2 linked regions of the Chitinophaga varians genome follow. The protein of the gene in region 1 binds, or shares a complex with, the protein of each later gene. Links are inferred from orthologs where the notes say so. Each region holds a gene or a part of one and is shown on either strand. Other genes may lie near its edges.

Evidence for each region. The genes of interacting proteins can lie anywhere in the genome.
Region 2: HGH92_RS17655 (region 1) and rny share a complex: the UniProt entries of both Bacillus subtilis proteins name them as parts of the possible RNA degradosome complex. The link is inferred for Chitinophaga varians from one-to-one orthologs.

Annotation. Positions count from the first base shown.
Region 1 is NZ_JABAIA010000002.1:747,104-751,368, reverse strand. The notes cover bases 1,259-4,265. They hold HGH92_RS17655 (polyribonucleotide nucleotidyltransferase), read right to left. Parts: upstream 3,929-4,265; coding sequence 1,589-3,928; downstream 1,259-1,588. Other genes in these bases: rpsO (30S ribosomal protein S15), read right to left, coding at 4,052-4,265; HGH92_RS17660 (hypothetical protein), read left to right, coding at 1,259-1,403. Outside these bases: prmA (50S ribosomal protein L11 methyltransferase), read right to left, coding at 1-689; more of HGH92_RS17660, read left to right, coding at 828-1,258. UniProt on the Bacillus subtilis protein: Involved in mRNA degradation. Catalyzes the phosphorolysis of single-stranded polyribonucleotides processively in the 3'- to 5'-direction. Necessary for competence development in Bacillus subtilis.
Region 2 is NZ_JABAIA010000001.1:2,002,285-2,006,470, reverse strand. The notes cover bases 1,258-4,186. They hold rny (ribonuclease Y), read right to left. Parts: upstream 3,541-4,186; coding sequence 1,975-3,540; downstream 1,258-1,974. Other genes in these bases: HGH92_RS08070 (hypothetical protein), read right to left, coding at 4,026-4,186; HGH92_RS08075 (cell division protein ZapA), read right to left, coding at 3,713-4,006; HGH92_RS08085 (DUF1080 domain-containing protein), read right to left, coding at 1,258-1,845. Also shown: HGH92_RS08095 (hypothetical protein), read right to left, coding at 1-39; HGH92_RS08090 (SDR family oxidoreductase), read right to left, coding at 433-1,221; more of HGH92_RS08085, read right to left, coding at 1,231-1,257. UniProt on the Bacillus subtilis protein: Endoribonuclease that initiates mRNA decay. Initiates the decay of all SAM-dependent riboswitches, such as yitJ riboswitch. Involved in processing of the gapA operon mRNA, it cleaves between cggR and gapA.

The sequences.
Region 1 (4,265 bases):
ATGCCATCAGGTACCAGCAAACGGCGCATATCGTTCATAAACCTCAATAACACGTTCAGATTGATGTTGGCCAGGAGAATATCATATGTGCCCGTCACCGCGTCCAGGTTATCAGCCTGCCATACGGTCGTATGTTGGGTATGATTGGTTTGTATATTCTCCAGCGTATTGTTCACCGCCCACTCATCATAATCGATGGCATCGGTTTGCGCAGCCCCCATCATATCAGCCAGAATAGCCAGAATGCCCGTACCAGTCCCGAAATCGAATACTTTCTTTCCTTCAAACGAAAGGTGTTGCATCAACCGTATCATCGAAGAAGTAGTGGCATGATGCCCTGTACCAAACGACATTTTGGGCGTGATCACAATCTCATAGGTTGGCGCCGGCGTAAATGGCGGATGAAAACCGGCCCTGATGCCACAAAATCCATCTACCAGCACAGGCTCAAAATTGCTTTCCCACACTGCATTCCAGTTCGTCTGCTGAATCGTCTCTTTCGTATAGGTTATACCGTAAGATACCAGAATCGACTGCAATAACGCCTCATCAAAGTCAGCTTCCGGAATATAGGCGATCAGTTGGTCCGCTTGCTCCTCAAATCCCTCATAACCTGTATCTGACAGCTGCGCAATCAGCAGGTCGGCCTGTTCAGCGCTGGCCTGCAGCGTAATAGCAATATGTGACATATGCGGCAAATATAATCATTTGCCCGAAACATCCGCCAGCACCGGGAAATAGTAAGAAAATATTTACCATGGGCCAATTTATAACATTTATTATTAATATTACTATATTTGACATATAAAAATTAACCAATATTACCTATGAAAACATTACTGCTCCTGCTCACAGGTATCGCCTGCTCATGGGCCGCCACAGCACAAATAGTGATTAAAGTACAGCCGCCCTCAGAGCCGTTCAGAGACTCCATCGTATATCAGGGAGATAACGCCATCCTTATCTTCGACCGGCAACATCTGCTTGATTACATGATCACTATGGACACCACCCTGCGCAACAACAAAAACAGCAATAAGGTATTCCGTAACATTCAGTTTGCCCGGCTCAACAATAACGACATGGCCAACCACTTCCTGAAAGCCTACTGCTTCGTGGAAGATACGCTCAACAAGGAAATCAGCTTCCGCACAGACAAGATGAACCTGCTATGGGCAGAAGACTGTGGCATCCTGATGCCCTATGTGGAAGAAATATTGCCCGACCTGCTGGCGACCGGCAACCTGAAAATAGTGGAACGGGGCAGCAAAATCGTACAGCCGGCGTACAAACTCATCTTTGAGCCCATTAATAACAACAACTACCGCGTGTTCCGCATGAACAACGGCAAGGAGATTTTCCGGGAAAGCACTTTCTGCGTGGAACAGATCACGCATCGCTAAAAGTCCCGGGGCTGAAGCCCTGGGTTACAATTCAGTTTTTTCTGATAATGGGCTGTTTTGTTTGTGTTTAAGGACATTTAGTGGCGAATAGGGATATATACAGCAACCATTTCATACTTTCTTAAAATGAAAAAGCAGCTACTAGACAGTAGCTGCTTTTTCATTTATCTAATTTCAGTTATAAACTATTCTTCGTCGAAGGTAGGTTCCTGTGGTTTTTCAGGATAGTCCTGACGTTCCGGGCGAGGGCCACGGTCTTCACGGGGACCACGATCTTCACGAGGGCCGCGTCTGTCGCCACGGTCACCGCCGCCGCGCCTGTCGTCGCGAGGGCCACGGTCACGTCTGTCACCACGATCTCCGCGGTCACGGCGTTCGCCGCGATCACCTTCTTCGCGTTCTACATAACCTTCTGGTTTCGGCATCAGTACTTTACGGCTCAGCTTGAACTTACCGGTTTTAGGATCGGTACCGGTGAGTTTCACTTTTACCTTTTCACCTTCAGCCAATACGCCTTCCATTGTTTCGAGACGTTTCCAGGACACTTCGGAGATGTGCAGCAGGCCTTGTTTGCCAGGCATGAACTCTACGAAAGCACCGTAAGGCATAATGGATTTTACTACAGACTCGTACACCTCTCCTACTTCAGGAACGGCCACAATGCCTTTCACCCATGCCACGGCTCTGTCGAGGCCGTCTTTCTGTGCAGAGAAGATGCTTACTTCGCCGGTTTCACCAACTTCTTCGATGTTGATGGTAGTACCGGTTTCGCGTTGGATCTCCTGTATGATTTTACCACCCGGTCCGATCACAGCGCCGATAAATTCGCGGTCGATGATGATCTTCTCCATACGTGGTGCGTGTGGTTTTGGCTCAGGACGGGCAGCAGGTACAGCAGCGTACATGGCTTCCACGATGTGCAGGCGTCCTTTCTTGGCCTGGGCCAGTGCAGAGCGCATTACATCCATGCTGAGGCCATCCACTTTGATGTCCATCTGGATGCCCACGATACCGTCACGGGTACCGGTTACTTTAAAGTCCATATCACCGAGGTGGTCTTCATCACCCAGGATGTCGGTCAGTACCGCCCATTTGCCATCAGAAGCACGGGAGATAAGGCCCATTGCCACGCCGGAAACGTGTTTCGGCAGTGGAACACCTGCGTCCATCAGTGCCAGTGAACCGGCACATACGGTAGCCATGGAGGAGGAACCGTTAGACTCAAGGATATCGGACACTACACGTACAGTGTAAGGGTATTCGGAACCAGGCATCATTTGCTTCAGGGAGCGCATGGCCAGGTTACCGTGCCCTACTTCACGACGGCCGGGGCCGCGCATCATTTTCACCTCACCGGTGGAGAATGGCGGGAAGTTGTAGTGCAGGATGAATTTAACGTAATTGGAGACAGCAGCGCTTTCGATCAGCAGCTCATCTTCCGGAGTACCCAGGGTAACCGTAGTGAGAGACTGGGTTTCACCGCGGGTGAACAGGGCAGAACCGTGCGGGGAAGGCAGAATGTCTGTTTCCATCGCCAGCGGACGTACCTGGTCCAGAGAACGGCCATCCAGGCGGACAGACTCGTCCAGGATCATGTTACGGATCACTTCTTTTTCCAGCGCGTGGAAATATTCACCTACCAGTGGCGCATCTTCTTCCGGCAGTTCACCGAGGCTTTCTTTCAGCTCGTCAGCGATCTTTTTGAACGCATCGCTGCGGTCATGCTTGGCAGAAGCGGATTTCGCTACCTGGTAAATTTTATCTTTCGCAAAAGCGGTCACTTTTGCTTTCAGCTCTTCGTTTTGATGAGGCTGTGCGAATTCACGTTTGCCTTTCACGCCTTTCAGGTCGCGCAGTTCTTCCTGGGCTTTAACCTGTATTTTGATAGCGGCATGTGCAGCTTCAATAGCAGCGATCAGGTCTTCTTCCTGGCATTCCTTGCTTTCGCCTTCCACCATCATGATGTTCTTTTCAGTAGCACCAATGATGAAGTCCATGTCGGCTTTCGCCAGATCAGAACGGTTAGGGTTGATCACATATTTACCTTCGATGCGCGCAACGCGTACTTCGGAGATGATTTCCTGGATGGGAACGTCAGAAACTGCCAGTGCAGCAGATGCAGCCAGACAGGCCAATGCGTCCGGCATTACTTCAGCATCGGAAGAGATGAGTGTAACCAGTACCTGTACTTCGCAGAGATAGTTGTCGGGGAACAGGGGACGTAATGCACGGTCAATCAGGCGGGAGATCAGGACCTCAGAATCGGATAGTCTGCCTTCGCGTTTGAAAAAAGATCCGGGTATGCGGCCGGCAGAAGCAAATTTTTCCTGGTAGTCAACAGTAAGCGGGAAAAAAGACTGGCCGGGTTTAGGTTCTTTATTCGCTACCACCGTGGCCAGCAGAATTGCATTCCCCAAACGCACCGTTACCGCGCCGTCAGCCTGACGGGCCAACTTGCCGGTCTCGATGGTCACGATACGACCGTCTCCTATATCGAATTTCACTGAGATAGGTGTCAGATTCATAAAAAAGTGAGGATTAATTAGATAACGTTATCCATTTACAATCACAAGGATAACAAAACGTATACATACAAAAAAACTATTCCCAACATAAAAGTTGGGAATAGCGCTATAATTAAGTCATGGTTACTTCCTGATACCTAACTTCTCAATGAGGGCACGATAGCCGGTGAGGTTGGTTTTAGACAGATAAGCGAGCAGACGCTTTCTCTGACCTACCATTTTCATCAGACCACGATGAGTGGAGAAATCTTTTTTGTTTTGTTTCAGGTGACCGGAAATGCTGTTGATACGCTCAGTCAGCAGGGCAATTTGCGCTTCCACGGAGCCTGTATTTTTC
Region 2 (4,186 bases), on another replicon or contig:
TTTGATGATTTTTGACACTTTCGTTCCTGAATTACTCACCTCTGCTGTTTTATGCCCCTACACTTCCGGTTCTATCAACTGGGTTTTTAATGCTTTCTGGCCGGGGAGCAGCCTGCTTCCTGCGAGTCTTTATGCGCTTCGCGCGATATAATCGCCTTGTGTTATCAGGATGCTTTGCAATGTGGTAATGGGAAGCTGGTATGGGAAGGTTGCTTTTTTCGGAAAAACGGTGTTTTTTGATGATTTTTGACATTTTTGCCCTTAAGTTGACCCTTCGTCCTTGTTTAGTCCGTTGTCGTTATGCCAGCGCCCGCCATATAGTAACGTGGACGGCCCTACGGATTTCCGACTCTCCTGGCAGCCCATATATGCAAGAAGCCATTTCATCTGAACAGCGATTCATCTACGACCACGGTCCATTTGTTATTGACATCAGTTCCCCTTCCGGGAAATAAAATAAAACAAGGGTGGAAAGAAACGTTTGAACCAGAGCAATATCCTTTCTTCCCTGGCAATCAGTACCTGTTTTTTTCGTTTACGCATACCTGTGATAATGCGGCGGGCACATTTGTCCACCGGAATACCATGTGCCTGGCCGGGGTCCATTTTGCCAAAGGGGGAGCCGTCGGCGGTGATGGCGGCATAGGTGATAGGTGTTTGGATACGGCCCGGACAAACAATAGTGGTATGCAACTGAGGAATGGGCTGTTCTGTCTGCAGCGTTTCAAAATAGCCTTGGAGCGCATGTTTGGCGGCATTGTAGCCGGAGCGCCAGGGATAGCCCATCAGACCGGCCATGCTGCTGACAACTACGATCTGGCCGTGTTGCTGCTGCTGAAAATAAGGCAGCAGGGCTTTGGTCAGCATTACAGGACCAAAAAAATTGACTTCCATTAATTGACGGATGGCGGATACCTGTGTATCGATCAGTTTGGAGCGTTGGGTCACGCCGGCATTGTTGATCAGTACATCTATCCGGCCATACAGCTGCCAGGCTTTTTTAGCGCCGGCATCGACCTGTTCGGGTTGGGTGATGTCCATGATCAGGATTTCACAGAAAGACGTGTATTGCAGGCATTCCTGCTGCACGGTGGCAAGCGTATCGGCATGCCTGGCGGCGAGGATGAGCCGCGCTTTTTCCTGCGCCAACAAAAGCGCCAGCTGCCGGCCTATACCGGAGCTGGCGCCTGTAATAAAGATCACCTGGTCTTGGTAGGACATAAGGTTGTATTATCCCTTCAGGGGAACCAGTTTAATATTTTTCCATTTCACCTTGATACCGCCGCCGGAGTGGATTTGCAGGGCGATCTGACCATCGATGGAACCGATTTTTTCGTCTTTCAGGGTGATCATTTCATGGCCATTGAGCCAGGTGGTCACCTGATCGCCGTCAACGCGGATTTTCATGGTGTTCCATTCGCCCATTTTCAGGTATTGTTCCTTATCAGCTTCCGGTTTGATCAGCCATCCGCGGCCATAGGACTCATAGATACCGCCGGTATGCATGTTTGGTGGCGCTACTTCGGCCTGCCAGCCGGCAATTTTGGTGCCTTCCAGGGAGGAGTGGAAGAACACGCCGCTGTTGCCATTGGCCTCCTGTTTGAACTGAACGGTCAGTTCGAAATTTTTATATTTTTTGTCGGTGGCAAGATAACCGTATTCTTTATCCGGGCCGCTTTCGCAGACTAATTCACCTTTTTCCACATACCATTTTTCAGTACCGTGTATTTTCCAGCCATCCAGGTTTTTACCATTGAACAGGGATTGGGCTTTTTGTGCAAAAGCGCTGCTGGTGCCCAGTACGAGGGCGGCACCCAATACGAATTTTAAAAAAGACCGCTTCATATAGATTATTGGATTTTTGAGATAAGTTTTAAACGTGGTTCCGTTGTTCACCGGATAAAAAAAGTCCCCCGGTGTTGGCCGGAGGACTCCAATATAATATCTAAATTCCAGATATCTAAATGAGAATGATTAGCGGGCGATGTTTACCGCACGTTTTTCGCGGATAACCGTCACCTTGATCTGACCAGGATATTGCATTTCGGTCTGGATTTTATTCGCGATTTCGAAGGACAGGCGGTCAGCGTCGTTGTCGGACACTTTATCACTTTCAACGATGATACGCAGTTCCCTGCCGGCCTGGATAGCGTAGGCTTTTTCCACGCCTTCGTGAGCGAGGGCCAGGTTTTCCAGGTCTTTGATACGTTGCAGGTAGCTCTGCATGATTTCGCGGCGGGCGCCGGGACGGGCGCCACTGATGGCGTCGCAGGCCTGTACGATCGGGGAAATCACGTATTGCATTTCCATTTCGTCGTGGTGCGCACCGATAGCGTTTACCACGGCGGCGTGTTCGCCGTATTTTTCAGCCAGTTTGGCGCCGAGGAGGGCGTGGCTCAGTTCAGTTTCTTCGTCCGGTACTTTACCGATATCATGCAGCAGGCCGGCGCGTTTGGCGAGCTTCGGGTTGAGGCCCAGTTCCGCAGCCATCACCGCACAGAGGTTAGCTGTTTCCTTGGAGTGCATCAGCAGGTTCTGACCATAGGAAGAGCGGAAACGCATTTTACCTACCAGTCGCACCAGTTCTTTATGCAGGCCATGGATACCCAGTTCGATTACGGTCCTTTCACCGATGTCCATTACCTGTTCTTCCAGTTGTTTCTTGGTTTTTTCTACCACTTCCTCGATACGGGCGGGGTGGATACGGCCGTCCTGTACCAGTCGCTGGAGGGACAGGCGGGCGATTTCACGGCGCAGCGGGTCGAAGGAAGAGAGTACGATGGCTTCAGGGGTGTCGTCCACGATGAGGTCAACGCCTGTAGCCGCCTCAATAGCGCGGATATTACGTCCTTCACGGCCGATGATCTGGCCTTTGATTTCATCACTTTCCAGGGTGAACACGGTGATGGTGTTCTCAATGGTCTGTTCAGCGGCTGTGCGCTGGATGGACTGTATAATAATTTTCTTGGCTTCTTTGTTGGCTTTCAGCTTGGCGTCCTCAATAATTTCCTGGATATGGGACAGCGCCTGGGAGCGGGCTTCCTCTTTCAGGCTTTCCACCAGCTGATGTTTGGCTTCTTCAGCAGTAAGGCCGGCCACTTTTTCAAGGCGGCGGATATGCTCTTCCTGGTGTTTTTCCAGTTCAGTACGCTTAATGGTCACCAGTTCCATCTGGCGGTTCAGCGTTTCCTTGATCGCTTCGTTTTCGTTGATGTGTTTCTGGAGCTGTTCGTTTTTCTGATTAAGGGACAGCTCTTTCTGTTTGATGCGGTTTTCGGACTCGGCTATTTTCTGGTTGCGCTGCATGACTTCTTTCTCATGCTCACTTTTCAATTGCAGGAACTTCTCTTTTGCTTCGAGTAACCTGTCTTTTTTCAGCGTTTCGGCGCTAAGTTGTGCATCTGCGACGATTTTTTTAGCCTGTTGCTCAGCTTCGTCAATTTTTTGCTGTGTGTTTTTGGCAAATATCACCTTACCTAGCACTATTCCTAAGATCAATGCCACTACTGCAGCTATTGTCGTATAAAGTGTAACATCCATATGAATTATTTATACTTGATTTATGTAGTATCCTCATACCCAAGTCACTGCTAAAACGCGACAGGGGCGAGAACTGACCCGCGAAAATACAAAAAAATAGCAGTAAAGCGCGTTTAATACGTGATAATTAGCGAATTAGCTAAGTCATTGTTTAGCAAGGGGTAAAGTGACCTCAGCCCAATGCCTGGTTGATGATTTCTTCCAGCTTTTCCAGTTTCTCCTGCAGAAAGGGAGCAGTAACGGCCTGTGCCTTGCCGCCGCTGGTGCCCGGGTGGGTAGCGTACATAATGAGGGCCATAGCAATATAGTCCTGCTGGTCTTTACCAGCATAGGCAGTCTTAAAATCAACGATTTTCTCATTCACTTCTTTCATAATACGGCGTACCTCTTCCTCCTCTTCCGGACGTATTTTGATCCGGTAAGAGCGGTCAGATACCACAATATTGATAGGAATGAGCTGTTCCATATGTTGAAATTATTTTATGTCAGCCGTTTAGCAAGGCGATACACCGGTCGATCTCTTTGATATACTCATTGATTTTGTTCCGGATTTCCTTTTTAAAGGCTGCGTCTTCTGTTGCTGTGGCGCCTCCCTGGGCGGTGGCTGCGATCTTTGACAGATGCAGTTTGTCCTCCATTGCCTGTA